3 regions of the Paenibacillus nicotianae genome follow, and region 3 is predicted to be linked to each of the others. Evidence: riboswitches for the same ligand, from Rfam matches in the RefSeq annotation. Region 3 holds a riboswitch; each other region holds the start of a gene.

Region 1 (10,455 bases), on a different contig from region 3:
GACACTCAAAAATGTAGAAGCTACTAACATACAACTTCAGACCAGTTCAGGCGATGTCAAAGCTTATGATTTAAAAGGAAAAACACAATTAAGTACGTCTTCAGGCGATATTCGCTTAGAGCACTGGAAGGGTTCTACTTTAGATTTATCATCAGGCTCTGGCGAAATTTACGCTCAGCGCTTGGATGGAGATGTCAATACGACAGCCAGTTCAGGCGATATTGAAATTCAGCAATTAGGTGGCGAAGGTCATATTGATTCGCAATCAGGTGATATATTAATCACTCTTCAAAAAGGAGCACGTAATATAGAAGCTTCTGCTCAATCAGGTGATATTGAGATTCATACCAATAATCAATTTGAAGGTTCTTATGAAGCACATACCAACTCGGGCGATGTTGAAGTTCCACCAAATCGTACAAACAGTTCGTATATCATCAAAGCAAATACTTCTTCTGGTGATATTGAGATTCAGTAAGTAGCAATTATTATAATAGATAAATGATTGGAAAATTAGTTATATACGTATTTATCTGTATTTATCTCTGCTGTTAAGTTTCTCGATCTGCGACCACCAGAATATCCATATTGCGTGCATGTCGTAATACTTTTTTTAATAACGAATCTCTGCCCCATCTTTTCCAAGGTGGGGTACTTGTCTGTCCAAGAATCATTTGTGTGGCATGATACGATTGAGCTTCTTCTACAATAGACTGGGCTAGACGTTGACGTAGCGGTTGATATCGAATCTCAAATTCCCCGCCTAGACGTACTGTTAAATGATGCAATTTATCTGCTTTGTCTGCTATTGCACCTGCCAGTGAGAACTCGCTACCCAGATGAATATAGGAAACAATTAATTTAGCTTTGAGCCGATAAGCAATACGGAACCCTCGCCGAATTAGACGCTCTGCTTCATGATCTAATTTGACACCTACAAAAATAATTTCTTCTCTTTGCCAGGGTCCACGTAATGAATCTTTGCGTTCCCACGATTCTAATCGTTCATCTACATCATCTGCTACTTCTCGCAGAGCCAATTCACGCAATGCGATTAGATTTCCCATTTTAAAAAAGTTACTTAGTGCTTGTTCAACTTTGGATGCGGCGTAAATCTTGCCTTCTTGCAGTCGCTGGCGTAACGTCTGTGGTGTCACATCAATCAACTCCACTTCATCAGCCAAATGCAAAATTGAATCCGGTACCGTCTCCCTTACACGAATCCCTGTGATTTGTTCAACTGCATCGTTCAGACTTTCTAGATGCTGAATATTTACAGTAGAAATTACAGATATCCCTGCTGCTAGTAACTCTGTAATATCTTCATATCGTTTGCTATTACGACTCCCCGGTACATTGGTATGAGCCAGTTCGTCTACTAACACCACTTCTGGATTACGTTTGATGATTTGCTCTACATCCAATTCTTCTAAATGATGATCACCGTATTTGATGATTTGTCTGGAAAGTAAAGGCAAAGATGCTGCTTGATCTGCGGTTTCTTGCCGTCCATGCGTTTCAAGTAATCCAATCACTACATCGATCCCTTGACGGCGTAGTTCATTACCTTCCCGTAACATAGTGTACGTTTTGCCTACTCCTGGCGCAGCTCCTACATAGACTTTGAATGTTCCCTGCCGAATATGATCGATTTGACGAGCAATTTCTTCTGAAGGTAAACGGCGATAGGAGTCTTCTTTTTTGATAGGAGGTACTTTGGTTGTTTTGGCAGGTAAAATACGTTCGCCTTCTTGCTCGGCACGATCTGCCATCAAAAAAATATCAATATCGCGTGTCATTAACAATACTCCATTAATCACAGAGCGATTGATCCATTCTTGCCAGCGATTTTGACGTGAATGTCCTAACACAATTCGTGTAACCTGATGTTCTTTCGCATAACGAACAACCTGTCTTGGTAATCTACGCTTGGAGATCATCGCAACTTCTTCAAATACTCCTCCTACTTGTGTAGATAACTCGCGAATAGAACGTTTGAATGTTTCTTCTTCTCGATTGAGTTTGCGTGCTTTATTTTGAAAAGAAACGACTAACAAGTCTCCACTTAATCGCCGGGCAATCTGTTGTCCGCGCCGAATATAAATGGATCCATTCCAGTGATACTGTACAGACACCATAATTCGCTCTGCTGTTCCTGTCGGTCCGGTAAGCCCTTGTTCTGCACGATGCTTTTCGAGTGTTCCGCCAACCCCTTCAGCGACTGTACGTAATGCCAACTCACGCAATACCGCTAGATTTCCACGTTCAAAAAAAGCACGATCACTGCTATTATCCAAAAGACCCGCAGAATAACGTTGCAAAATCACTTCTGGTGTAACATCAATTAATCGAACTTCATCTGCTTGATGTAGCGTATCCGAAGGTACAGTACATTCAACTTCACGACCGATATATTGTTGCGCCAATTGAGCAGAACCTTCTAGCTCATAGACATTGACAGTAACCATTACACTGATTCCATGTTCCAATAAATAACGAATATCTTCCCAGCGTGTCCGGTGCTGTGCTTCAGGTCGATTGATATGAGCAAGATGATCGACTAATACCACTTCTGGATTGCGCTCAATAATTTTTTCCAGATTCAGGTCTTTTTGTTCCCATGTCTGTCCTTGCTTATCTTCTTTAAGCCAATGAATACTCGGGATGCGTTCTAGATCGCCTAATTGTTGCATCGTTTCCGGGCGTTGTAATGTAGATACTGCACATATCACCACATCAATCCCTTCTTGACGGAGCATCTGACCATCACGAAGCATATGGTACGTTTTACCGGAGCCACTTACGGCTCCGATATATACCTTCAAACGTCCTTGCTTTAATTTGGTGATCATTTGTAACAATTCTTCAGGCGTTTTACGACGAAACGTACTCATGATTGAGACAACTCTTTTTGAAGAGCCATATTCAATTTTAGTACATTAACAGCCGGTTCACCGAATATTCCTAATTGTCTGGATATTGTATTTTGTTGCACCAATGTTTGAAGCTGCTCTGCGGATACCCCGGTCAGATTACTGATTCTTGGTATTTGGGCAGTTGCTGCTTCAGGGCTGATATCAGGATCAAGTCCTGAGCCTGAATTGGTAATAAGATCAACAGGTAACGATGATACAGGAACGTCTGGATTTTGCTTTTGCCATGTGCTGACAGATTCTTGTAGACGTTTCAACAATTCTGGATTGGATGGAGCAAAGTTCGGCGATCCTGATCCATTTGCGTTGTAATCTATACTCGATATCCGTCCTTGAAAATATTGAGGTTCAGTAAATGCTTGTCCTACTAACTCTGAACCCACAACCTGATGATTACTATTATAAATAAGACTTCCATCTGCTTGCTTGGACATAAAAGCTTGTGCAATTCCTGTGACTGCTAGTTGATAGATAACACAGCAGAGCAGAAATAATATCGCGCTTGTTCGCAAAGTGATCCATACCATTTTCATACCTGTTCTTTCCCTTCGGTTCTGAGTAGTAACGTATTCGCATTTATAGACATCATTTCGCTCTTATAAAAAAGTCTGCATAATCAAGTCAATACATTTAATACCGACAAATGGAACAACGACGCCACCGAATCCATAGATAAACAAATTGCGACGTAACAATTTGGTAGAGCTCATTGGTTTATAAGCAACACCTTTCATCGCCAGAGGAATCAGAATTGGAATAATAATCGCATTAAAGATTAGTGCCGATAAAATAGCAGACATAGGTGAATGTAGATTCATAATATTTAGCACTTGCATCTGCGGAATAGCTACCATAAACATCGCTGGAATAATAGCAAAATATTTGGCAATATCGTTAGCAATACTGAATGTCGTTAAGCTACCGCGAGTCATTAATAACTGCTTACCAATCGATACTACTTCGATAATTTTGGATGGATCGGAATCTAGATCGATCATGTTAGCTGCTTCTTTGGCAGCAACAGTACCACTATTCATCGCAATCCCTACATCTGCTTGTGCAAGTGCAGGAGCATCATTGGTACCATCTCCTGTCATCGCAACTAATTTACCTTCTGCTTGTTCACGGCGAATAACAGCTATTTTATCTTCTGGTGTACTTTCAGCGATATAATCATCTACTCCAGCTTCTTTGGCTATCGTTGCTGCTGTTAATGGATTATCACCTGTACACATAATCGTTTTGATCCCCATACTACGCATTTGTTCAAAACGCTCTTTCATTCCGGCTTTGACGGTATCTTTGAGATAGATCAATCCATAGATTTCTTGATCTACAGCTACAGCAAGCGGTGTTCCCCCGGCAGAAGCAATAGCATCATTATTCGCTTGTAGATTACTAGGAATATTTCCACCTTGAGAACTAACCCATTTTTTTATTGCATCGACAGCACCTTTACGAACTTTGCGTCCATCTGCCAGATCCAATCCACTCATACGTGTCTCAGCGCGAAACTCTATGATTTCTGCACCTTCACTTAATGATTGCGAGTATTCCCAATTTTGCTTTTTCATCAATTCTAGAACAGAACGTCCTTCAGGTGTCTCATCAAAAGCAGAACTAATCGCTGCCCATTCCCCTACTTCTTGTGGTGAGTGCCCTTCTGTCGGTACAAATTCACTTGCCATCCGATTACCGTACGTGATCGTACCTGTTTTATCTAAAATAATCGTATTGATATCACCGGAAGCTTCGACCGCTTTACCGGACATCGCCAATACATTAAAACGTGTTACCCGATCCATCCCTGCAATCCCAATCGCAGATAACAATCCACCAATAGTAGTTGGAATCAAGCAGACGAGCAAAGCAATCAATACAGGAACCGAAAGAACAATATTTAAGTAATTTGCCATAAAAGGCAATGTCACAACAACCATTAAAAAGATAATAGTTAAGCTTATCAATACTGTGTTTAACGCAATTTCATTAGGTGTCTTCTGGCGTTCTGCTCCTTCGACCAGACTAATCATCCGATCCATAAATGATTCACCAGGATCGCTTGTGATGCGAACAATAATCTCATCACTAATAACCATTGTTCCACCGGTTACCGAACTGAAGTCTCCACCGGCTTCTTTGATTACTGGAGCAGATTCCCCTGTGATCGCAGATTCATCAACAGATGCCAAACCTTTGATCACTTCACCATCACCAGGGATCATTTCGCCTTGTACGACTTTAACAGTATCCCCTTTACGAAGTTGTGTAGACGATACAGCTACTATTTGCTCGCCTTCGATTCGATTGGCAATAATTTCTTTTTGTGTATTTTTCATCGAGTCAGCTTGTGCTTTGCCTCGACCTTCTGCTAATGCTTCAGCAAAGTTGGCAAAAAGGATAGTGAATAACAGAATAATAGCTACAGCGATATTAAAACCTGTTGAAACCGATTCGCCAAAAGCATTAGGTACAAAAATTAACAACAAACTGATAATTAAACCAACCTCAACTACAAACATTACTGGATTACGTGCCATCTGTTTAGGATTTAATTTGATCACAGACTGCTGTAACGCTTTGGAGATCAAGTCCCGGCTCATCATTGATGATTTACTTTTCATTACATTGTTCCTCCACTTAGCATTTATCAGTATAAATGCTATATATTCTATTTCTATCCATATTTCGTTTTGTAGCCATTATCTATGTTTTCACATTTTATAATAGTAGATACGTGTAGCTGTTTCTTTTTACAATGTTAGCATCTCTGCAATCGGCCCAAGTACAACCACCGGGAAAAAGGTAAGTGCACCGACTAAAATAACAGAAATAATAAACATACCACCGAACAATGCTTGATCTGTGCGTAATGTTCCGCTTGTTTCTGGAACAGGTTTTTTCGCCATTAATGACCCTGCCACAGCTAACAACGTTACCATTGAGAAATAACGACTGATAAACATCACTACACCGGTCATAATATTCCAAAACGGCGTATTATCGCCTAGCCCTTCAAATCCTGATCCGTTATTTGCAGCTGATGAGGTAAATTCATACAGCGCTTGTGTTAATCCATGATAACCTGGATTAGAAATCGTATCGGCTTGGGTCATAAGAGCAATAGCTGTAGGTGCTAATACCAATAATGGTTGAATAAGTAATGTTACTGCAATCAACTTCATTTCTTTGCCTTCAATTTTGCGACCGAGAAATTCTGGTGTACGTCCAACCATCAGACCCGATAAGAACACAGCAATAATCGCATACATTAAAATGTTTAACAATCCTACTCCTGAACCGCCAAATACCGTATTCAGCATCATATTTCCAAGTGAAATCAATCCGCCAATAGGTGTTAACGTATCATGCATCGTATTAACAGCACCTGTCTCTGAAGCTGTTGTTACCACAGAGTAGAATGAAGATTGCGCTTCGCCTAATCGTACTTCTTTCCCTTCCATTGATCCCGACTGATGTTGAATACCTAATTGGTTAATCAACGGATTTCCTTGAAATTCACTGACAAGTGATACACTAAGCATCACGACAAACATCATGACCATCGAAACAAATAATACTCTACCTTGTTTGGAGTTGCCGACCATTTTGCCGTACGTAAATGGCAGTGACATTGGAACCAATAACATCATCAACATTTGCAACATATTACTGAATCCGCCTGGATTTTCAAAAGGGTGTGCAGAGTTGGCTCCGAAATATCCACCACCGTTATTCCCTAATTCTTTGATTGCTAGAAATGATCCTATTGGACCGGTACCAATCTGTTGCTCTGTTCCTTGTAAAGTCTGAGCTGTTATGACTGTATGCAAGGTCTGCGGCATACCTAATCCAACAAACACAAGCGCCATAATAAAAGTAAGAGGTAACAAAATTCGTGTGATTGCCCGTACCAAGTCCGTAAAGAAATTACCCAGCGGCTTACCGGTCAATCCTCTAATAAATGCAATTGCGACTGCAATCCCTGTTGCCGGTGAGACAAACATCATAAAGATAATTGCTGTCATTTGTGAGAATAAAGATAAACCACTTTCACCGCTGTAATGCTGTAAATTCGTATTTGTAATAAAGCTGATCGCTGTATTGAATGCTAGATCAGGGCTCATACTGGTAATCCCTGCTGGATTCATTGGTAAAATGTGTTGGAAACGAAAGATCAGATATGCTATCAGCAAGATCACTGCATTACTGATAAGAACAGCGCCTGCATACTGCTTCCAGGTTTGATTTTCATTTTTGATACCGCCGAACCTGTATATCCATTTCTCAATTGGATAAAACCAACGATCTAAGCGATTCGGTTTATTTTCAAAAGCATATGCAATATAATGTCCGGTTGGACGAGCGATAATTAAAGCGATAATAAAAGTGACTGCAATTCCGATATATGAAAAGATACTCACGATGTTCTCCCCTGACCCTTTAGAATTTTTCTGGATAAATCAATGCGTAACATAGATAGATGGTTAACCCACCAATAATAATCCACAGCAGCCAAGTCATCGCTCATTCCTTCTTTCTCCGATAGCTACAGATGCCCATTGCAGCAACCCGCTCAATCCCAAAGTCATTATCAATAATAATCCAATCATCAGTATATCCATCATAGGTATAAGACTCCCTGCATTCGTTTTGTAAGTAATATTTGCTAAAAAAGGCATAAAAAAAGAAGCCTGGAGAAAAGCAGAACTTTTCCCCAGCCCTCTACAAACACGCACACTTATCGTGTACCTGCCAAGTTGCTGGTTAGGAGTTCTCCCCTATACGCTTACGGAGTTAGCTGTCGGATTCGGGCTGGAAGATTGCCCGTTCCGGTAGATACCGGAATTCACCCCATGTTGTGTAGTAACTGACTCTTCTATCAGTTATTTTCATCAACGATTGGTTCCCCCGCTTTTCATATGCATATGAAAATTAAGCGTCGTGACATTGTTAACATATCAAAAAACACAGAGTCGTATTACACTGTGTCAGATCGGCACAAGCTTCACACTTCTCTCCTAATCCACGCTTACGAGGTTAGCTGTCGGATTCGGGCGGTGAGAGTCGCCCTACTGCATTGTCTGACTGTACCATGGTTAAGTCAGTATGCAGATTCACCCCAACGATTCACATTCCGGCTCTCACACCGTTTTGTGAAGTCGCAATTTGGTTCCCCCGTTTTTCGGTTAGTACCGAAAACTCAGCGATCAAAAACATTGGAAACTTCATTTATATCAGTTGCTGAATCCTATTCATCAACTGCCTGCAATGAATAATACGCCTGTACCTGTCAACTGTAAAGCTGAGAAAAAACGCAAAAAAAGCTGTGAATCATCACAGCTTTCATTTTCAGATAACTATTGAAAACTTATCTATCTCAGGCTTCTATTTTCTCTCTTTTTCATCGTTTATCTACTTTTTTATTTTTGTTACATGATATTTATCATTGATTTGCAGTAGATTCTGAAAACGATTATGTCATTTATTACGCAACATCCTATCATTTTGCTACGTTATGTTAACCTGTATAAATTTCGTAAGCAAAATGGTACAACGTGCTAATGTCTGAATTTAGTTGTTTTCCATTGTTGAAAAATTGAATTCTGACAATATCATAATAATGTCTGTATCTGGACGATTGGAACGTATATTGTCCTACTCCCGGATTATTGATAGAGACCGGCATTGTAAAATGACCTGTAGCATCTGTAGTCGCTGTACCAGAAATCACTTTGTTATTTAAAATGGTAGTGATATTGGTTGTGACTATCGCATTCCCTACAGGATTACCTGTTGCATCTAATGCACGACCTGTGATTACAATATTATTTTTCACACGCCATTTATTGCCTTGACCATAGTTAATAAATCCGTAGACACCGCCATCTGTTGTAATATCACTAATAACAACTCTTGATACATCTGCTGTCTGATAATTAACAGATAATTTGTATGGAGTCGTTAAATCGAATGTGGAAGGAGCTAACACTTGAATATAATACGTTCCAGCCGGTAATGTAACCTGACCATTTGTATTTTGTGCCAGTGTACCCTGACTTACAAGATTAGCATTAAATAACTGCAACTGATACGTTCCATAGGTCGATGTATTGTCTAACCGTAAATTCATTTTAGACTGAGCTGTCAAAGTTACTTTTGTCCAATCTTCATCAAAACTATTATCAATATTCTGTGTACTGACAAAAGGAGCAGCTCCGCGATCTTTAGCTAGCCACGGGTTATCGTCCGGCTCATTCGCATCATAACTATCCGATGTTACTGCAAATACGGTAAATGGATTAGTGGTATCTGCACCTTGATACGAACTAACTCTAATAAAATAATAACCTGCTTTGGCAATGTGACTAAGCTGTTCATATTGTGTAGGTCCTTTAGTAGAAAAAGCGACTTGTTGAATCTGGGAAGTCTCTTCATTTAAGTAATACAGTGAAAGATCATAATCGATAGCAGCCGAATTTACTACACTCAAAAAAGAAGTTAATTTGGCAGGAGTCGTGACTTGCGTATAAAACCAGCGACTTTCCCCTTCTGTAGTGATATAACCCTGATACGCTTGTCCTGTCTGAATAAATAAAGCTTCATCTGGTGTGGTGTTGGTACCATACGTATCTTCTGCAATGGTACTGCGTTTAAGTGTGGAAGATGGCAAAGTGATAGACTGTGGCAATTCTTTCGTTTTACTAGCAAAATAATCTTTAGAGCTGGTCAGCTCCTTGTTTGGCGCAACAGATTGAACAAGAGCTGTAGTATTGCCCAAATCTTTATGTACTGCTAAAGTTTGCGCATGCGTCTGTACCCCACCCCAACCTATGCCTAATGTCACAAGTAACGCCGTAATACCTACTAATTTTGTTTTCAAAATACCACTCCTTTTTCAAAAATATGTTATTTATTAGTAAATTATACCTAATAAGAAAATTGATAGTCAACTATATTTTTGTGATTTTAGGTAAAAAATAATAAAAAACATAAAAAAGACTCTGTCGCTTTTGAGCTGTACAGAGTCTTTAGACATGATTGAAAATAACTATAATATCGTATTAACGTATATGGCTATGCCAGATTTCTTCTTCTTCATCTGTCATTTCGCCGACAATTTTATGGAATTTCACGTATTGAGCGAACGAATTTTTGAGCAATTGAAATTGAGCAAACGAACCGCTAAATTGCTCTAGCGATACAGACTTGGAGATCGTTTCTATATTGCTGATTTGGCAACCACTATTCAATTCCAATTGCTTCAGGTTGGGCAGATCCGCAATCGCTGAAATGTCAGAAATACGCGTATCATGAATCGTCAGCATTTCCAATTGTTCACATGCTTGTAGACAACTCATATCAGCAAAATAAGCATCTTCGATATGCAGTTTGCGTAAAGACAAAGACTGACTGATTTGTTGCCAGTCTTCAGGTGTCCATGCATTAGGCGAGCATATTTTCAATTCTCGTAGCCCTGAAATAGCAGATAAGGCTTCTACAGCTTCGCGAGAAGGCGAAG
Region 2 (10,455 bases), on a different contig from region 3:
AAATTTGTTCAGGAAGTTCTTCAAATGTAATGTATATCCCTGGCTCATTATGTTTCATAGCACCTTCAACCAAAAACTGCATGCCTATTGTAGTTTTTCCTGTGCCTGGTTCGCCTTCTAAAATGACGACGCCTCCTGGCGGTATGCCTCCACATAAAATATCATCCAGTCCCGGGATACCTGTACTAATTGGCTGTTTTAATGTACTTTTATACTCAGCTTCACTTTTTTGCATGTAGTGTTCCCTCCATCTGTAGAATATTTTAGTTAAGCAAGGGACAGCTTGTTACGATGATAACTTTATCTTAATTATAGCAAGGCTTTATCAATAGAAGGAAGCAAATTTCCAATTTTGGTAAGTGAGCCAAAAAAGACATTATATCCACAACCTTTTTTACCATATTTTACTTGTTATTATATGATATAAATAAAGATAATCCTACTATTTTGAATCCCCAATAATTACTTTTAAAATATAATTCTTCTATAGAAGAAATTATATTTATCGAATGCTCCCAATCACTTAGAATAACAAAAGACCGACGATCTAAGGGTCGTCGGTCTTTTGTACAACTTGTAGACTATATAAAGTGTTATTAACCTTCTAACGCTGTTTTAAACTCTTCAGAAGATTGGTTCCACCATTCTTCATTATGAGCGACTAATAATTTTTTGAGTGCTGCTTTTTCTTCGCTTCCTAGACCTTCTAACATAATACGGCGCTTGATAGCATAATCTAACTTATTCACATGCTCTGCGAGAATTTTCCAACCTTTTTTCTCTTCTTCATTAATCCACATTTCACAAGCAGTAGCACCAGCGTAATTGACACCTTCAGCTAATTTATCGACTGCTACCCAGACTAACCATACTTGACGACCACCATTCACTTCTTCGCGGTTCGTCGTAAATTTGATTCCTTTTTCTACTTTACTTTTGGCATGCATTGCACCAACATCGATTTTTGCTTCGCCATGGTCTATAATGATAGGGGACACATTATTGAGGTTAATAGCTCCTGCTCCAAAACCTTTATGTTTACTGCTTTTTGCACTACTACTTACAATATTAAGTGACATCGACTTTTTACTTGGTTGATTTTCATCCATATTGTTCGAATACTCCTTTGTGGGGTCAGTATAAATAAGGTTATTATACATAGATTTATAGTTCAATTTATTATTCATATTGTAGCGAATATTGAGTTAAAAGCCAATAAAGTCGATTACTGTCATAGATTTTCATAAAAAAAGGGAAAAAACGTTAATTATTACAACGGTCGAACCGAATAAAGTATATATAGTGATCATAATTATTCAATAAACGTCATGATATGAGCAAAAGATTAAAATTTTTTAACTTTTAAAAAAGCTGTAACCACAGGCTTTTATAGAGATTTGATACGAAAATATAAAAACAAATCTTAAAAACAGATGAATAAAGGTTTGCCAAAGTAAAAAACCTCTGGTAGAATAAATCCAGTGAGATTTTAGTAACAACTTTGTAAACTTTAAAACTAAATGCTGTAACCTTTATAGCAACTGAAAATTTTGTCGTTTTGTCGTAGTAATCCGTATACGGTACACACCACGCTTTGAGCCAAATTCCGTGGTACCGGGAAACGGGGGAACCGTTTTGGGTGAATTGATCTTGTTTCAGAGGGATCATAGGGGAATACCTTCTACCGAATCCTTAAGCTAACCTCGTAGGCAATTGGAAGGGGACAATCGATTTTGAACATGAAAAAGAAACTAACAGCCGCAGTAATGGGACTTGCTATTGCATTTACGTCACTTGGAGTAACAAGTGCGCATGCAGATTCTAAAATGGATCAAGTTATTGATGGAGCTATTGGAACACCTTATCGTATTGGTGGAACATCTTTCAGCGGTTTTGACTGCTCAGGATTTACACAATATGTATTCAGCAAAATGAACATTGATCTTCCTCGCCAATCTAGTTCTCAATACCAAGTCGGTGAGCCTGTATCAAAAAGTGATTTAATTGCTGGAGATCTGTTATTTTTCAATACTACCGGGGCTGGCGTTTCACATGTAGCAGTTTATGTAGGAAATGGTAACTTCGCACACGCTTCTACTTCCAAAGGTGTGAGAATTGACAGTTTGAGCATGGATTACTATCAAAATCGTTACGTTGGTGCTAAACGTGTTATGAGCGATTCCACATATAACACCTTCGCAACTGACAATTAATCATCGTATTTACAACTCATATAAATTAACCTATAACCATTGAAGATTCCCGCCAGAATCTTTAGTGGTTTTTTTATGTTCCTATATAAGTAAGACGTATCAAACACCTAATAGGTTACATAAAATCGTAAATTTATATAAAATTGTTCTTTATAATTATGTCTACTTATTATTAACCTACTCGTAATTATGGTAAACAGGATATTGCAAATTTTTTAAGATTTTTTTATGGTAGATACAAAGTACAGTCAGAGGAGGTTAGATCATGAGCTCACTGCCACATTCTATTTTTCATACGATTCCTTTGACAGAACAACATGCTGCTGAAGTATGTACATGGGTATACGATCCTCCTTATAATATTTACGGTTGGATGCCCTGGGCACAAATGAAAGAATTAGGAATTGAGTTCGGCGATCCAGAGATTCGGCAACAACAATACTTATCGGTACTGGATCAAAAAGAACAGTTAGCCGGGTTTGCTCAACTTTTTCCATTGGGAAATACGATACGTTTAGGTATTGGCATGCGCCCTGATCTGTGCGGTCATGGTTATGGAGAAGCTTTTGTAGAGGCTATTGTAAAAACGGCTCAAAACCGTAATGCTACAGCAGAAATTGATTTGGAAGTGTTAACTTGGAATCAACGTGCTATTCGTACGTATCAAAAAGCAGGTTTTTATATCACAGACATGTATGAACGTAGAACGCCTGATGGTATGAAGCCTTTCTATTGTATGGTCTATCAAGCTCCTCCTCATACACGCTATCTTGATCTTGATATATAAACCAACAAAAAGCACAGCGTAGATGATTTTCTAATCCATCTGCGCTGTGCTTTTGCTATATCCATATTTATTGATATCTGGTTAGATCAAAGTTACAAATGTCATCTCTTCTTTGCCAATCAAAATATCAATACGATGTGTATCTGCATCATAAATGACTACTCCACTACCTACATAGATCGTCGATTGTGAACCAAGCGCAAAAAATAAGTCCTCTGCCAATGCTTCATTTACTTCATTTCGTTCAGCTTCAGCAAGTACTTCCCACTCTTGAGGTTCCATATCAAAAAACAAATAACTGTCTGGAATCATCGCTACTGCTGATGTTAAATCACTCAATATCGCTTCATAATCTCTTCCATGCTTAACGCCCATACTTAACCTCCCGATCTGTCGATATTGTTACAATTTCCAACTTATTTACATTATAACGCAAATATACACTAAAAAACTCTTAATAATGCAGCATATCTTGTCGATAAAAGAGTATCAGATGTTTTTGGAGAACACATCATTACATGGAAGTGAATGATGAGAAAGATAAACTATTATACTCACGGACGAGGTGTATTATGCAAATTTCAACAATTATCGGTCTAATACTAGGTTTGGGTTCACTTATATTCGGTATGCTTTTAAAAGGGGCCCCTCTTATCAATCTGGTAAATAACCCAGCCGCTTATGTCATTATTTTTGTCGGTACAGCAGCAACAATCTTTATGGCGTTTCCAATGAATGAAGTAAAACGTCTAGGTAAATTATTCAAAGTAGCTTTTGTTCAACAAAAATTAATGGACAAAAAAGATCTGGTAGGTATGTTTATGGAATGGGCTTCGATCACACGTCGTGAAGGTCTACTTGCTTTGGAATCTAAAGTTGAAGAAATTGATCATCCTTTCCTTCGTAACGGAATGCGTATGATTATTGATGGTAATGATCAAGAGTTTGTACAAGATGTATTGATGGAAGATATTAATGCCACTGAAGAACGTCACCGTTCAGGCGCACTTCTTTTCTCACAAGCAGGTATGTATGCTCCTACACTGGGTGTACTTGGAGCGGTAGTAGGTCTGATTGCTGCGATGGCGGATTTGACTGACTTGGAAAAGCTTTCTCATGCGATTGCAGGTGCTTTTATGGCAACATTGCTCGGTATTTTTAGTGGTTATGTATTATGGCATCCTATAGCGACTAAGCTTAAACGTTTATCCAAAGCTGAAGTAGAAGTTAAATTAATGATGGTAGAAGGTTTATTATCGATTCAATCCGGTGTATCTACTATTGCGATTAGTCAGAAATTGGCTGTGTTCTTGACACCTACTGAAAATGCAAAAATGAACAGTGAAGAAAGTAGCGGTGGTACGGTAGGGGAGGCGGTAGCTAGTGAGTAAAAAAGGTAGACACGAGCCTCATGAAGAACATGCAGATGAAAGTTGGTTGCTTCCTTACTCTGACTTAATGACCCTTTTGCTAGCATTATTTATTACTCTATTTGCTATGAGTTCATTAGATGCATCCAAATTTCAACAAATGGCAGCAGCCATGAATGCAGCTTTTACCGGTGGTACAGGCGTTCTGGATCAAAATGCTATGGAAGAAACAAGTGGACAAACACCTAAATCCGATGATAATGAAACACCAGCTTCTGCGGCTTCACCTGCGGATAATACTCAAAAAAGTAAAGAAAGTTTACGTGAAAAACTTAAACAGCAAGAACAAGAAAATCTAGAGAAATTAAAACGTCAACTAGACAGCTACATCAAAAACAATGGATTAAGCCAGCAGTTAGCTACCAAGCTTAATCAATCTCAATTAAGTATTACGATTAGTGATAATACATTATTCGCTTCAGGACGAGCTACAGTGAAGCCTGAGTCGCGTATACTCGCCAAATCGATCTCAAATATTCTACAACAATTCCCGGATTACGATATTATCGTTTCAGGTCATACCGATAATATTCCGATCTCTAACTCTCAGTACGAATCGAACTGGAATCTGAGTTCAGATCGAGCACTTAACTTTATGAAAATTCTATTGTTAAACAACAAGCTAGATCCTCGTAAATTCAGTGCAATCGGATATGGACAATATCGCCCTGTAGCTAGTAATGCTACTAATCTAGGACGTGCAGAAAACCGCCGGGTAGAAGTATCGATTATTCGTAAGTATGTAGATGAAGATGTTAATCCTACACTTCAATCGATGGCCAACAACGGCAAATAACCATACAACCAAAAAGAAACATTAGATATATATCTAATGTTTCTTTTTTTTATTTCAAAATAATCACGATAGATTGAAAATAGAGAATAGTTTGCCTAAAATAGAATACGGGCTAATTTTTATTATTTAGATATAGTTATCCACAACTTTTTCCGCTAAAACGGTATCATTTTCGTTTTTTAAGAGTTATCCACAGTTCTATCCACAACGTGTTAACAACGAATATCTGTTCGATGTACAAGTAAAGAAAGTATCCACAGTGAAAGGTTGGGTTTATTATTTCTCAAGAAGTACATGAGTATTGGATGCGAGAAGCAATAGCCGAAGCTCGCAAAGCTGAACAGCTCGGTGAAGTACCGATCGGAGCGATTGTAGTTAAAGATAATGTGATCGTTGGTCGAGGTTATAATTTACGTGAAACTTCATTCGATGCTACTGCTCATGCTGAAATTATAGCGATTAGACAGGCTAGTGAAACATTGAGCGCCTGGCGATTATTAGATTGTACCCTTTATGTTACTTTAGAACCTTGTCCGATGTGTGCAGGAGCAATTGTACAGAGTCGTGTGCCCACTGTAGTCTATGGAACTGTAGATCCCAAAGCAGGCTGTGCCGGTACATTGATGAACCTGCTACAAGAACCTAGATTTAACCATCGTACAGAGATCATTACAGATATATTGCAACCTGAATGTGCGCTACTATTAACTGACTTTTTCAAGCAGCTACGCTTGCGACTGAAAAAGTGCAAACCGTTACAATCATAATTCTGAATAAGGAGGGGTTGTATGTCGCTAACATTGTCTGATAGTACATTAGGTATTTATATTCGTTTACTTGAGCCAGAGGATGCTTCTGCCCTTCTCCAATTACGAGTGAATAGTCGCGAAGCCAATCAAGCATTTGAACCGAGATATCCTAATGAATTTTTTACACTTCCTAGTCAGTTGGACTTGATCTATCGCAGACAACAAGAAGCCTGGGAAGATAAAGCCTATCTATTTGGCTTATTTTCTTCGGAAGGTCATGAGTTATTAGGAACGTTATCTCTAACACATCTGGTACGGGGTGTCGGCCAATTTGCAGACATCGGTTATTCTATGGATTATAGCTTTCAAGGCAAAGGGTATATGACCGGTGGTGTACAATTGCTTTTAGCGTACGCTTTTCGCTCTCTAGGGCTTCACCGGGTACAAGCAGGTATTTTGCCTCATAATATAGCTTCAAGGCGTGTACTGGAGAAATGCGGCTTTCAAGCAGAAGGAATTGCACGCAAACTGGTCAAAATTAATGATCAATGGGAAGATCATCAGATGTTTTCGATTTTAGAAGAAGAATTTACACGATTAGCGCTAGATTCTAATGCAGGTACTTCTCGATCATAAATAATTTAGTTGTACCTATATTCACTGCAACCATCAAAAAAAGCTCACTGCATATACGCAGTGAGCTTTTTCTTACCAATGATTAGTTAGCACCGTACATAGAACCAACTTGTTTTTGGAATTCATCCATTGTAACTACATCCGCATCTGCTGGAATACCAATAGCAAATGTTTGTTTTTCGTTGATTTTAGAATATTGACTGCTACCATCTAAAGACAATTTCACATTTTGTTTGGTATCAGGATCAGAGAATACAGCATCCATTACCATTTGTTGATATACAGGGAAATCATCTTTGTTGATTGCTGTATTAATATGGAATTGATTTAGCGTTAAATATTTATCTAATTCGTTAACAGATTTGCTGAAGCTGTTTTGAGAATCTTCAGATTGAAGTTCTTTTTTCATTTCATCAATATCTGTTTGTTTGATATTCAAAGCATTACGGTATTCTTCTTTAGACAATACATCCAATACAGCCGGCAATGCTTGTTTTACGAAGATCGTTACTGCTTCTTTAGCATTGTCATTCGTTACTGCGAATTGAACAACTTGCTTAGCGTCTACACCTTCAGGAAGAGCAGCGTCTTTTGTATCTACATCTTTGAAGTATTTAGCTTGGTCATATTTGTCTAGAACAGCATTAGACAAGTCTTGAGTTAATTGTTGTGTTGTAGCTGGGCTTAAAGGTTTGTATTCTTGACCTTGTTGAGCAGCCAGTTCTTTTAGATCCAATTTCAAGAATTTACCTACCAATGTATCAGGCAATGCCAACATTGGGATTTGTGGAATCTTCACATATAGAACTTCTTGAGTCATCACCATAGGCACTGTAAATGTCATTGCCATATCGCCACTCAATTTCAATTCCATATTCAATTCTGTTTGCATTGGGTCACCTTGGTATACCCCTGTTACATTGAATTCTGCATTTTTAAGTAAACTTGCGATCTGTGCACTTTGAGCATCTGTTGTTGCTTTTCCATCAGCAGTAGTGAAAGATAATTCATTTACTTTCAACTTCGTTGCTATCGCATAAGATGTCATTTTAGCCGCGTTGGTTGTTGCCGCCTTTACCGCTTCTTTCGGTTCAGCTTTCTTTGTACAACCTACAAGTGCAACTGTAAGTATCATGAGCATAACTAACAGCCCAAGTGTCATTCTTTTTTTCATTTTATTACCCCTCTCTTTTTTTACAGCGATGAAGTTTTACTTCATTTTCAAAATACGACAGGTATAAAGCCAGCATACATAATAACCCATTTTAGCTAATTTTGAAATACAAAAACTCAAAATTGGTTATTAATATCTATATTTTATAAGTACACCGACAATAAAGCTTTTACCAACATACCATACATTTTGGAAAATGAAGTTACACTTTGTTAATGGATATCTTTTTTCTTGAATCTTCCACCTTTAACATCATGGATATTACCAACAGCCATAAAGGCAGTCTCATCAAAATGATTCACAATTTCTTTTAACTTTGCTTCTTCTAAGCGAGTAATAACACAGAAAATAACTTTCTTCTCTTCGCCAGAAAATCCACCTTCACCGGATAAATACGTGACGGTTCGTCCCAGACGATGAATAATAGCATCTCCGATATCCTGAATACGATCACTTATAATCCATACCGACTTGGATTGATCCAGACCATCAATCGTAATATCGATGACTTTGGTAGCAATATAATACGCAATAATCGAATACATCGCTCGATCCCATCCAAATACAAAGCCTGCTCCACACAGAATAAATACGTTGATAATCATAACAATCTCGCCTACTGAAAAAATAGACCGTCGCGACAATAAGATTGCTACAATCTCTGTACCATCCAATGATCCACCAGAACGCAACACAAGCCCTGTTCCTAATCCGAGAAACATACCTCCAAATACAAAGGCAAGTACAGTTTCTTTAACGAATGCTTCTACAGGATGCAATAAAAATGTACCGATCGACATCACCGTTATACCTAGCAACGTAGACAAAGCGAATGTTTTACCTATTTGCTTATAACCAATAATCAAAAACGGAATATTAATCACAAATAGAAACAGACCTAATTGCCACTTGGTGATATAAGACAAAATAATAGATATGCCTGTGATGCCACCATCTGTAATATTGTTAGGAACCAGAAACAGCTCTAGTGCGACAGCTACAATCATAGCGCCTAGCACGATAAGCAATGTGCGCATTACTGTACTTTTCAAAGACCTTCTGCTGTGCTTGATTGGCACAAATGTTGATAAATCGGGAGGTTGATTCATATCTACCATGGTATGTCCTCCTATTCTTATGTACGTAGAGATACAGCGTTTGGTAACATGTTTTTCTTTAAGTAGATGATGGGTGACACAATGACATACCATATGATCAGGAGTTCATAATCTATATATCATAGTATTCACTATTTATTATGACATAAAATAGTGGGTTGTCCCACAAAAATCAAATACATACTTATAAAATTCCTTATACTTTCTCATACTTTATCAATGAACAACAAAAAAGCCGCTCCTCTAAAGGAACGACTTGGATTTAAATATATGGCGGAGAGGGTGGGATTCGAACCCACGTGGAGTTGCCCCCTAACGGTTTTCAAGACCGCCCCGTTATGACCGCTTCGGTACCTCTCCAGAAAAGCTTTATCAATCTTGCACAACATAAATATCATATCATGGATTTTAAGATTTGACAAGCTTTTTATAAAAAAAGATTTAAAAAATTATTTTTTGCTTGTAATTGCTTCTGCCCCGCGCATATATGGACGCAATACTTCAGGGATAATGACAGTTCCATCTTCCTGCTGATAGTTCTCTAGAATCGCTGCCACAGTACGACCTACAGCTAATCCTGAGCCATTTAACGTATGCAAAAATTCAGGCTTGCTCTTCGTATCTTGACGGAAACGGATATTTGCACGACGTGCCTGGAAATCCTCTACATTCGAGCAAGAAGAGATTTCGCGGTACATATTACTCTCAGGCAACCATACTTCCAAATCATACGTCTTAGCGGCTGTGAAGCCCATATCACCAGTACATAGGGACAACACACGATAAGGCAGACCCAATAACTGCAATACACGTTCTGCATTAGCCGTCATTTTTTCTAATTCATCATAAGAAGTCTCAGGTTGTACGATTTTGATCATTTCTACTTTGTTAAATTGATGTTGGCGAATTAAGCCACGCGTATCACGACCAGAAGCACCTGCTTCAGAACGGAAACATGAGCTGTACGCAACATAATGTTTTGGTAATTGATCGGCTGGCAAAATCTCTTCACGATGATAATTGGTCACCGGTACTTCTGCTGTAGGAATAAGATAATATTCAGTGTCATTTAACTTAAATAAATCTTCTTCAAACTTAGGAAGTTGCCCTGTACCTACCAGACTATCTTTATTTACGATATAAGGAGGTAAGATCTCTTCATACCCATGCTCACTGCTATGCAGATCCATCATAAAGTTAATCAATGCACGTTCTAATCTTGCTCCAAATCCTTTATAAAAAGCAAAACGTGAACCTGTCACTTTAGCAGCAGCTTCAAAATCGATAATATCTAGATCTTGAGCAACATCCCAGTGTGCTTTCGGGGTAAAAGTAAATTCGCGTGGCTCTCCATGACGACGAATTTCTACATTATCGTCTTCAGAAGCACCAATCGGTACACTGCTATGAGGAATATTAGGAATAGATAGCATCATCATATCGATTTGTGCTTCTAATTGACGAATTTCTTCATCTAATCCTTTAATACGATCGGACACTTCACGCATTTCAAGAATTAATTCTTCTGCATCTTCTTTATTCTTTTTACGTT
Region 3 (10,455 bases):
ACCGCCTACAGATAACGCAGCCGGAACACCCAGTATGAACGAAAAAATACAGACGATGCTAGCAGCTTTTTTACGAGTCCAATTCCATTGTCCCATCGCATAAGCTACAGGCACTTCAAGAATAGAGAAACATGAAGTAATCGCCGCAATCGCTAGCAATAAGAAGAATAGACCACCAAAAAAAGCACCTAAAGGCATTTGCGCAAAAGCCGCAGGTAACGCCATAAATGCAAGCCCTACCCCTTGATCTGGTTTGAGTCCATAAGAGAATACGGTTGGGAAAATAATCAACCCTGCTAAAAGCGCATAGAACAAGTCACCTGCTCCAATCGCAAGCGCTGCTTTACCTAAGGACTGCTCTTTGCGTACATAAGAACCATACGTTAACATACAACCCATCCCTAGAGATAAAGAGAAAAATGCATGTCCTAATGCTGTTAAGATCGAAGCTCGACTTAATTTAGAAAAATCAGGTGCTAAGAAAAATTCTACCCCTGCCGCTGCTCCAGGCAACGTCAATGAACGGAACATCAAGATAAGCAAAATCACCAGAAAGCCGGGAATCAGAATCTTGTTGTACTTTTCAATTCCGCCCGATACCCCTTTAGCAATAACGATCCCTGTAATCAGCATTACCACTGCTTGCCAGAACAACGGTGCATATCCACCTGCAAAATTTGTAAATGCTGCTGTAAAATCAGTATTCACATCCGATAGACTACCGCTAAACGATAATACGGTATAGTGTAGTGTCCATCCTGCAACAACACCGTAGTAACACATAATTAAGAAAGAAGTCACTACCGGAACAGTACCGATCCATTTCCAATGCTTTTTCCCTGTAATGTTGAAAAGCGAGGCCGCAGCATTACCCCGTCCACTTCGTCCAATAGCCATTTCTGCCAATAAAATCGGTAGCCCGACTACAATCAGACAAATAATAAACATCAGGAAAAAGGCAGCGCCACCATATTTACCTGTGATATACGGGAACTTCCACATATTCCCCAGACCTACCGAACTACCAATCGCTGCTAAAATAAACCCGCTTGTTGAAAACCGTTCTACTTTGTTACCTGCTTTACCTAAACTTTCTTTTTGTGCCATAGGTATACTCCTTATTGATAAAGTGAATTATGCCTATGTTACACAAAACGTTATATATTGTCCATGAAAAGAAAGTAACAAATTGAAAAAAATCATGATTATTTGTTATTTTGCTGATTGTTAAAGCAATAAGAAAGAAGTTGTTGCTGATCTTCATCTATGATTTCGTGCTTGCTGTACTGATTCTCTGTATATTGTGACAATATTTTGTTCCAGAACGATTGGGTATGATGATTCCGTGAGGAAGCATTGGTCTGTAGTTCCCAATCACCTTGATATTGGTCGAAAACGTGAATAGCGGCTTGCTGAGCGACTCCTTGTCCACGAAATGGACGCATTACAAAAAACTCATTCAAGTAATATTGAGCATGAGAACCAGCAGGCAAATAAGGAGCCGTCGCAATCAAAGCAAATCCAGCAGGTACTCCGTTCACACGAATAATCCACGGATATAGAACCCCTGGATGTCGCCACCAGATCAGAAACACATCGCTTTGCTGGTGAAGTGTAGCATATTCTTCTTCATCAAATATTCCCTGTGAATTGGGCTGACGTTCCCATATCTCTGACAGGTCGTACAAGTAATACGGATACATATTGCATATCATATGTGCTTCTTCTTCCCGGCACAGAGTTATCTGAATATGATCGTTTGTATCGTTATTCATTTTACGCTCCTGTCTGCATCTTCTGCCGAATTCAATTTCCATTCTATCATGACATAATCGCTATATTCACGCCGTATCGTTGCTCTGCAACGCTGGATATACGTATGGCGTAATTTGGCATAGGAGCGCTCATTTTTGAAAATATGTGCAGAGAGTAACCGATATCCTTCCGCCGATAAAGTGTCTCGTAATAACGTAATCACAGGTACAGCTAATTTCAGATCTTGATAATTGAAATAGATTTGAAAATCACTAATATAAACAGCATCCAGCCCTGGCATAATCTCATGAGGATCATCTTCTGACTCGGTAGGCTTAGAAGCTTGCGAATACGTTACCTTGAGATACCCGATCAGCAACATCGAAGCAGGCTGATCGATACATTTACTATTCGACTGATCTGTAGATATATCGTTAGATCCTGCTATCGCCGATTCTAGTGTTCGCAAATAGATATTGAGACTATGAGAGTGCGGTTCAAATGCGATATAAAAATCACCGATCGCACGACTGCACAGTTGAATATACCTCTCTGGCATACAGCACTCCTACTTGTTATTGATTATTTTTGTAGAAATTGAATCGTATATTGAATCGCTTCTAAAGCTTCTTGTACAAATGCTTTATTTTCTTTTTCCCATTCATTCGGATCATCCATAAATGAATCGTCTAACCAATCTTCCAGTCCAGCTACTATTTTGCGACGTTCATTAGGTTGTGCAGGTGCTTTTCCTCGTAATGCTTGGATCGCACTACGCATCACTTTGCAAGAAGATTGGATAAAAGGATAATCATCTTTATCCCATGCTTTGGCATTATCCATATCGTAAAACGCAATCCACTTTTCAATAATTGAAGCGGCTTGTTTGGGTTCTAATTGAGGCATATTGTAATTCTCCATTTCTATAATTAAAAATTGAAATATATCTGACTATGATTTGGCGGATTTGTTCATCGCAACAGAGCGACTCTGCGACTCGTCTGCGATGCGTTGCAATTGATCTGACATATATACTTGAGTACCTGACTTGGAGATCTGAGCGATTCGATACATCGCTCGTGCAACGTCACCTGCTTCGATACCGCGATATTTACGAAGAGGCCCTATCATTAGAAATGATAATGCTTGAGAGACCACAGCGCCAAATTGCTCCCCTGCGCGGCTATTTTTACGTTTGCCTAACAATAAAGACGGGCGAACAATCGATAACGAAGAATAACCTACTTGTTGCAATCGTTGCTCCATATCACCTTTGGTACGTGTATAGAAAATACTTGATTTGGGATCAGCACCCATCGAACTGATCACGATAAACTGCTTGGCTCCTTGTTTGTAAGCCACCATAGCTACAGATACCGGGTACAATACATCAATTTCGATCATCTGTGCTTGAGTACCTGCTTGCTTAATCGTTGTACCGAGACAGCAAAAGACATCGTCTGCTTGCATCTCTGCACGATAATCTTCTAGTCTACGATAATCCACTACGATCTGTTGCAACTTCAGATGTTGTAGTTGCTGCACAGGTTCGCGGACAAGAGCAATCACTCGTGTATATTCTGTGCTGTCTAATAACTGACGCACTAATTTTTTGCCAACAAGACCTGTTGCTCCAGCGACAAGGGCTGTTTTACCGATCACAACGATCATCTCCATTCTGCGCATCAACTTGGTTCTCTATCTTCTTTATTATCAAGATATCAGCACCAAATTGCAAAATAAAATGATCGTTCGATCAGCAGTCTTTTTTTATAATAAAAACGAAGCGCTACTTCCATTGGTATGAATAATATAATCTGCACCAAGACCACGATAAATTAAGCGTGATTGATTGCCTTCGGTAATCACATATAGCTTCTCTGATGTCCATGCACGACAGATCTGAATATACCGACAACATAAAGGTAGACTACGTTCAAATAAATAGATTTTGCCAATATTCAATTGCGGGATACGCCATAAGTCCTGGCGCTGCGTATCGATCACCAGAATATGCTCAATACCTATCTTTTCAAAGCGAAGCTGATCTGCCTGACTATTCACTATAATAGCAAACGGTATTTTTTTAACTTTGAGTAATTGAATAAATTGTTCTCCTGCTACTGTAGCAGGCGATACCAGTACAAATTCCTGTTCGTACTCCATGCGTGTTCGCTCTCCTCCACTCATTGTAGACAACAAAAAAAGCCGTTAGAAGAGGACCTCTTCATCAGCTTCTAAAACAGGCGCAAAAAAAGCCCCTGATATGGCATAGATGACTGTTGTCGTCTCTCTTATTGCAGCTTACGAGGTTAGCTGACGGATTCGGAAGTAAGAGTCTCCCTACAGATAGTTCGGTCGAAGCCTTTCTATCTGATTCACCCCTGAATAGATCTGTACCATCTTGTCTATTCGTATGGTTCCCCCGCTTTCTGAAAGGTCTGGATATAGCCTTTCAGTCATTAAGCTGTAATGAACTTGAATGAAATCATACGCCCGCCTTTTTCGTTTGTAAAGTAGTCTAGCTACGTGTAAGGAGCGAATTTGAATCAATTCTATTACCTTTTCCACATTATGCTCTTATTTGCATGATCTCATCCTTCTTTTTCTACTATTTGCACACGATTTATATAAACGGTTGTATAAGCGAGTATAAGAGACATTAGAACGTGATTAAGCCAAATGAATCCGATTACATCGTTATTTTCAAGCGTATAACGTCTATTAAAAGCTTACATTTGATTTTACTTCTACCTTCAACGGGACTATGATTGCTAACAATATCTGACATCACAAAAATGTAACAGCTACTTATTGTTCTGCTTTTACTGTGTATAGAGATAGCGATTTTATTTGAAGGAGTGTAGATTTGAGATGAGTTTAATTTCGCCGATCGCGCCTGTTGCTAATACTGTGTCTAAGGTGGATGTGTCTACCCATACTATTCATTCTATTGAAGTATTCCAATATGATAATCATCTGCTTGCCTTACCTGATATGGATGGGTATTTGCATTGCGGGTTGTTAAAAATAGCAAGTCACGGGATTACAGGGTGGGCAGAATATTCGTTTACCGATCAGGTTCAACATTTAGATTTGGTGAAATGGTGTCGGGTGTTCACTGCTCTCAAAAAATGCTCGTTACCGCAGGCGCAATCTTATATCGACCAACATCATGATCTATGGGGAGATGTACGCAGTCAGGTGATGTTAGATGCTCTGACCGACCTATCTAGTCGTCTACAAGATCCTCCAGATGTATGGGCATCTTCTGATATACTGGTGAATCATGCTTTTTTGTTAGATTATACAATCGCTTATTATTCCTTTTAAATAATTATGGTTAATGGATCATAACTACCTCAATAAAGGAGTGTATTTAGCTTGAATTCTGAAAAGATTATGGTCTGTGTATATTATGGCCCCAATGGAGAACGATTGATCAGGCGTGGTATTCATTTATCTCAACTTATTCAATCTCCACTGTGTGTAATGAGTGTCATCGATCATCCGCTTGATGAAATGGATCAACAACAAGAGAACTATGTAGCATTATGGCGTAAATTAACAGAAGAAGCAGGAGGTCATTTTGTACTCTTAGAAAGCAACGGACAAGAAGCGGCTGATATTATCGCTTCCACCGCTCAACAGCATGATATTACTCAACTTATTATTGGACAATCGGCTCAGACTCGCTGGCAAGAAATCATCAAAGGCTCGATTGTAAATGATCTACTGGAAAAGTTGGGAGCTATCGATCTACATATCGTAGCGGTACAGCGTATGCAAGCTCATTTAGAAGAAACCCACGAACAAGGCGTAGATGTAGATGTGATTCAGACCTCGCGCGGATATGAGATTGCCTATGAGACTCATGGTCAATCGATCATTACAGAAGGTATCTTTTTCAAAGATATGCATACTGACTTCGATAATGGATTACTCAAATTATGTATCGACGGACAATATCAATATCTGAAAGTATTCAAAGGCAAGTTGATCGATGAACTGGTATTGGAATCTCATTCGATGTAATAGGTTGTAGATTAGACGTACCATCACTTATAACCTGTAGCCCTTCGTTTTATCAAGCGGTTGCAGGTTATGAGTGATGGTACCGGATATCTAGATTGGACTATATTTTGATTATCCAAAATTTATAATCAAAAATGTGATGCACTATAATGTTTCTCACTGTGCTTCTTCTATAGACATGATAAGGTGAAGTTGTTCCTTTCCACTATCTCATATCAATAAAGGAGTTTATTGAATTATGAAAACAGGATTTGTTGTGATTACAGGCGCATCGTCAAGTATAGGAGAAGCTACCGCCCAACTTTTTATTGCCAAAGGACATAATGTGTTGTTACTTTCTCGTCGTGAAGATCGCTTAAAAGCGTTTGCCGGTCGGCAGGTGATGAAAGCGATTATTGATATTACCGATCGACCTGCTCTGGATCAAGCTATAGCAGAAGCAGAAGAACATTTCGGGCCAGTTAAAGGAATTGTGAATAATGCAGGTCGAATGTTGCTTGGCGATATTACGACTCAAGATCCAGCAGAATGGCAAGAGATGTATAATACTAATGTGATCGGGCTTCTCAATGGAATGCAAGCTGTACTGCCATCCATGATTGAACAAAAGTCAGGCACGATTATCAATATCAGCTCGATTGCAGGTAAAAAAACGTTTACCGATCATGTCGCTTACGGTGGTACCAAATTTGCTGTTCATTCGATTAGTGAAAATGTACGCGAAGAAGTAGCTCCACACAATGTCCGGGTAGTTACAATCTCTCCTGGATTAATAGAGACTGAATGGAACGATCAGACCACTGGCGAAAAAGCCAAACTCAACTTAATGCCACAAACGATTGCAGATACAATTTACTTTGCATTCAATCAGCCTCAAAGTATCAATATTCGTGAGATTGCTTTAGCTCCTACTCAACAGCAAAGTTGATTTACTACAATAACAGATAAGCAAACTACATCACGATTCTAGTGTAGAAAAATATCATATTGGATATACAAAAAGCCCTCCTGATGAGCATGGAGAGCTTTTTGCGTTATACATTAATGTGTTTCCCCTACAATCGTTACATCGGCTACATAAGAGCCTGCCCATAATAAAAATGTAAATCCTTCTTCTAAGGGATCATCTGGATCAGTCAGAAATTGTACTTCTGCATACGTATTCCACGAATTAGGCAATGATTCTGTAATCCGAATCTGGATATTCCATCCTTCATCTGTAGAATTCATGTTGGGATAAGATAGATCCAGATTGAGTTGTTGATCAGTTAACCATTTCTGCTGTGGCAACGAAGTGGGATCTATATTCCATTCGATCAATGCTTGAGTTACCATCATATTTCGCTCCTTTGGTGCTGTAAAATAACAAGCTTTATATCAACATTAGGAAGGTGTATCACTACGAAGCGCGCGTATCGCCCGGTAATCTGCCCAGTTAATCGACTGCCAGGATTGTTCTTTTTCAAATAAATAAGCTTTGTCCTGACGGAAATAGTGTTGGGAAGCAGGCAATAGTGTAGCACTTCGCTGTAACAACACAGGAATCGCATCACTGGACAATCCATTCAAATAATCGAAATCAATCTGCCCTGTCTGCTCATATCGATCCAGATTCTGAATAGCTATGATTCGATCGATACCTACATAGTTCACTACTACATAAGCAGTAAGAGCAAGTACGATATAACATTTGGCAAGCGGCAACCTTTTCCAATATATCCGTAAACCTGCAACCAGTAACAACACAGCCAGAAAGATCATAAATGCGTGGACTAGAAAACGGGTATACGTATATCCATAAGCTTGTTCATATAAGATAAGACGGGCGAATGCTGAATATAACATCACACCAGAGCAAATCAATAAAATATACAACATGCTGTTGTTGATACGGCGCAAAATAGTAGAGCTGTCTGCCATATACAATAGTACACATACCATAATGATAAAGTTCAATGAAGTAACCATCACCAGTTCAAGAAATCCACTACGAGCATACTCGGCATACGAATGACCATCAGGAATCTGTCCTTGTCCTGCGCCAAATAAGTAAGAAAACTGGATCACTACAAATAGTACATACACGATATTAATCAAGATCAGTATCGTCGCCATAATAATCGGATCGATTCGGATCGGCTGACGCGTAGCAACCGGATAAGTGGGTAACGGTGGTGGCCCATATACAGTCGGAACAGGTGAAGATAGCTCTACGTCAGAGACAGAAGAAGCCGAACTGTGTAGTGGTTGTTGTCTATTATCAGCTACCGATGGATAGATATACGGTTGTACAAATCCCCACAAATAGCCGAAAAAGAGTATGCCTCCAATCACAATCCAGAGCACACGAACACTACCTTCTCCAAATGACAACCCGTCGATCCAGTTCGGCAATGCAGATAATAAATTTCCAAATATGCGATCAGCGGATGTTAGCAGACTAATAATAATTAATAGTAGCGGAAAAGCAATCACCAGACCGATCAATACTTTAGTTACGATTTTCTTTTTTTCATGTTCCATTTTGCCTGTAGCGGCATTTTTGAGTATACGAAAAGGAGTCACCCAATGCCTTACTGCTTGTGGAATCATATGATCCAATGCGTCGATCAATAACAGGGGACGATGCCATGATAATCTGCGATAACTAAGCATGTAAGCAAGATGCAAAAAGATCAAACAAGGCACAAACAAAGCATTAAGCGCCATAAAAATAAGATTGGTGAACAACCCATACGTTAATGACAATAAAATAATAACGGTCATCGCAAAACGACTAAACCACGATCCTTCGCGTAATTTGTCGCCTGCATAAGTATACATATACAAGTAAAACAAAAGAATAAATACCGGATACGAAATCCCCAGACTATGCCCGTAAAATAAATACTGATGAACGGTCGCCAGCCCGAACGCGCCAAGCAAAGCAATCCACGTACGATGCTTAGCCACAATCAATTTCTCGTACATTTTGAGATCTCCTTTTTTTGAGGCTATACCTTTGTAGTCACCTCATGTTGCATCATATGTTTTTGAACGGCTAATATAGCCAGTCGACTGCTTTTACTTTGTGTGCAATGTGGTAGTTTGTTGTTATTTTTATTGTAGATGATAAAATAAGAAGATAAAGAGAAGAATTATTTTATTAAATTTCCTATTTTAACAAAGATGTACTACACTCAATCCTTTTATTTCTAATGTCCCTACATCTTTATAAAACTTGCCAACACCTAACCCATACATTTTCTATTATTTAAAAAGCTAATTAATAATCTCTTAATCTCTAAAATCCCAATTCTCAAAATCTCTAATCTTAAAATCTCTAAATCTTAAAAACCTAAATCGTAAAATTTCTAAATCGTAAAAACCCTAATTCTAAATCCCCAAACACTAAAATCACCACACCTCACTCTTACGCCTGTTCCGCCCTACCCTGCCCGCCCCACATTACAATCATTGTGGTGTCTCCATGCTCGGAGCGGAGGGAAAGGAATCGTCCGTAAGAAGCGAAGCGTTCGCCTTTGTAGCCGGATTTTGACCGCTACAGCGGTTGTTCAAAAAATCCGGCTACAACAGCGATCGATAGGACGATCCTTTCCCGGAGCGGTCCCAACATGTAACCCAAGGAGTATAATCCCTATGAAATTACATCATCAGTTTTTGTTATTACATTCACAGTATGGTCAGCATAGCGAAGTACAGATTACATTAGACGAATTAGCCACTACCTTTGAATGTACCCATCGGAATGCACTGAATTTAATCACGCGAATGACAGAACAAGGTTGGATCAAGTGGAGTTCACAGCGTGGCAGAGGACGACGTTCGACCCTTACTTTTGTGATTCAGCCTGAAGAAATCGCTATCGAGTCTATGATGCATACTATTCAGCGCAAAGATATTCAGCAGACGTTGACTGAAATTCGGCAATATGCTCAATCTTCCACCTTAGAAAATCGAGTACAAGATTGGTTGTTTGGTTACTTCGGCCCTCATTCTGAAATACAACGCAATCGACAAGTCGATACACTACGATTACCGATTCGTCAGCAGATTCATACAGTAGATCCGCTATATATGAATTTGCTAGCAGAGTCTTTTGTATCCAGTCATATTTTTGATGGATTGGTACGACAGGCTTCTCATTCACAGCAGATTATTCCGCATCTGGCACATGATTGGGAAGTGAATGAACAACGTACCGAATGGACATTTTTTCTACGAAAAGAAGTGATGTTTCATCATGGGCAAATGATGACAGCAGACGATATTGTGTATACATTTCAGCGATTGATGGAGACAGCGCAACCGATGTTATATCGCTTTATCGCCAAGCAAATACAATCTGTACGCGCGCTCAACAACAATACGGTGCAGATCATTTTGAAGCAACCGAGTGAATTGTTTTTACCTTTTTTGTGCACCAGTCGAGCGGCGATTGTGCCTAACGGATTGAATCGAAGAGGAGAAGAGTTATTCGGGGTGAAGCCTAGCGGTACAGGGCCTTTTCGGATGGTCGAAATGAGTAAAGATAACTGTGTACTGGAAGTGTTTAAGCCTCATTTTCTAGGTCGGGCGCATCTGGATCAGGTGGAGATTATTCATATTCCCTGGAATGTTGCACCAGATCAGCTAGAGCAGACTGATCGTCAATCTCCTTTTCAT

What was found. Region 3 has a riboswitch for cyclic di-AMP ahead of ACFSGI_RS19790 (hypothetical protein). Riboswitches for the same ligand answer to the same signal wherever they lie in the genome.
Region 1: it holds a riboswitch for cyclic di-AMP, as region 3 does, so the genes downstream of both, kdpF (K(+)-transporting ATPase subunit F) here and ACFSGI_RS19790 (hypothetical protein) in region 3, are expected to answer to the same signal.
Region 2: it holds a riboswitch for cyclic di-AMP, as region 3 does, so the genes downstream of both, ACFSGI_RS22405 (C40 family peptidase) here and ACFSGI_RS19790 (hypothetical protein) in region 3, are expected to answer to the same signal.

The regions. Positions count from the first base shown of each region.
Region 1 is NZ_JBHUGF010000010.1:1,726,472-1,736,926, forward strand. Features, by position in the region: gene ACFSGI_RS11650 (DUF4097 family beta strand repeat-containing protein) at 1-478, shown strand, start outside; gene ACFSGI_RS11655 (histidine kinase) at 552-2,894, opposite strand; gene kdpC (potassium-transporting ATPase subunit KdpC) at 2,891-3,466, opposite strand; gene kdpB (potassium-transporting ATPase subunit KdpB) at 3,530-5,557, opposite strand; gene kdpA (potassium-transporting ATPase subunit KdpA) at 5,687-7,357, opposite strand; gene kdpF (K(+)-transporting ATPase subunit F) at 7,377-7,457, opposite strand; cyclic di-AMP (ydaO/yuaA leader) riboswitch at 7,705-7,885, opposite strand; cyclic di-AMP (ydaO/yuaA leader) riboswitch at 7,948-8,152, opposite strand; gene ACFSGI_RS11680 (carboxypeptidase-like regulatory domain-containing protein) at 8,455-9,816, opposite strand; gene ACFSGI_RS11685 (SMI1/KNR4 family protein) at 9,998-10,455, opposite strand, start outside.
Region 2 is NZ_JBHUGF010000012.1:32,478-42,932, forward strand. Features, by position in the region: gene ACFSGI_RS22395 (ATPase domain-containing protein) at 1-235, opposite strand, end outside; gene ACFSGI_RS22400 (YwhD family protein) at 597-1,109, opposite strand; cyclic di-AMP (ydaO/yuaA leader) riboswitch at 1,588-1,727, shown strand; gene ACFSGI_RS22405 (C40 family peptidase) at 1,740-2,213, shown strand; gene ACFSGI_RS22410 (GNAT family N-acetyltransferase) at 2,488-3,000, shown strand; gene ACFSGI_RS22415 (hypothetical protein) at 3,082-3,375, opposite strand; gene motA (flagellar motor stator protein MotA) at 3,573-4,391, shown strand; gene motB (flagellar motor protein MotB) at 4,384-5,226, shown strand; gene tadA (tRNA adenosine(34) deaminase TadA) at 5,505-5,993, shown strand; gene ACFSGI_RS22435 (GNAT family N-acetyltransferase) at 6,015-6,611, shown strand; gene ACFSGI_RS22440 (hypothetical protein) at 6,694-7,785, opposite strand; gene ACFSGI_RS22445 (YitT family protein) at 7,998-8,903, opposite strand; tRNA gene ACFSGI_RS22450 (tRNA-Ser) at 9,175-9,263, opposite strand; gene serS (serine--tRNA ligase) at 9,353-10,455, opposite strand, start outside.
Region 3 is NZ_JBHUGF010000011.1:226,502-236,956, reverse strand. Features, by position in the region: gene ACFSGI_RS19815 (sodium-dependent transporter) at 1-1,107, opposite strand, end outside; gene ACFSGI_RS19810 (GNAT family N-acetyltransferase) at 1,206-1,775, opposite strand; gene ACFSGI_RS19805 (hypothetical protein) at 1,772-2,314, opposite strand; gene ACFSGI_RS19800 (hypothetical protein) at 2,338-2,661, opposite strand; gene ACFSGI_RS19795 (NAD(P)H-binding protein) at 2,707-3,432, opposite strand; gene ACFSGI_RS19790 (hypothetical protein) at 3,526-3,921, opposite strand; cyclic di-AMP (ydaO/yuaA leader) riboswitch at 4,042-4,218, opposite strand; gene ACFSGI_RS19785 (hypothetical protein) at 4,630-5,088, shown strand; gene ACFSGI_RS19780 (universal stress protein) at 5,140-5,790, shown strand; gene ACFSGI_RS19775 (SDR family oxidoreductase) at 6,029-6,718, shown strand; gene ACFSGI_RS19770 (hypothetical protein) at 6,832-7,128, opposite strand; gene ACFSGI_RS19765 (DUF4153 domain-containing protein) at 7,174-8,760, opposite strand; gene ACFSGI_RS19760 (ABC transporter substrate-binding protein) at 9,430-10,455, shown strand, end outside.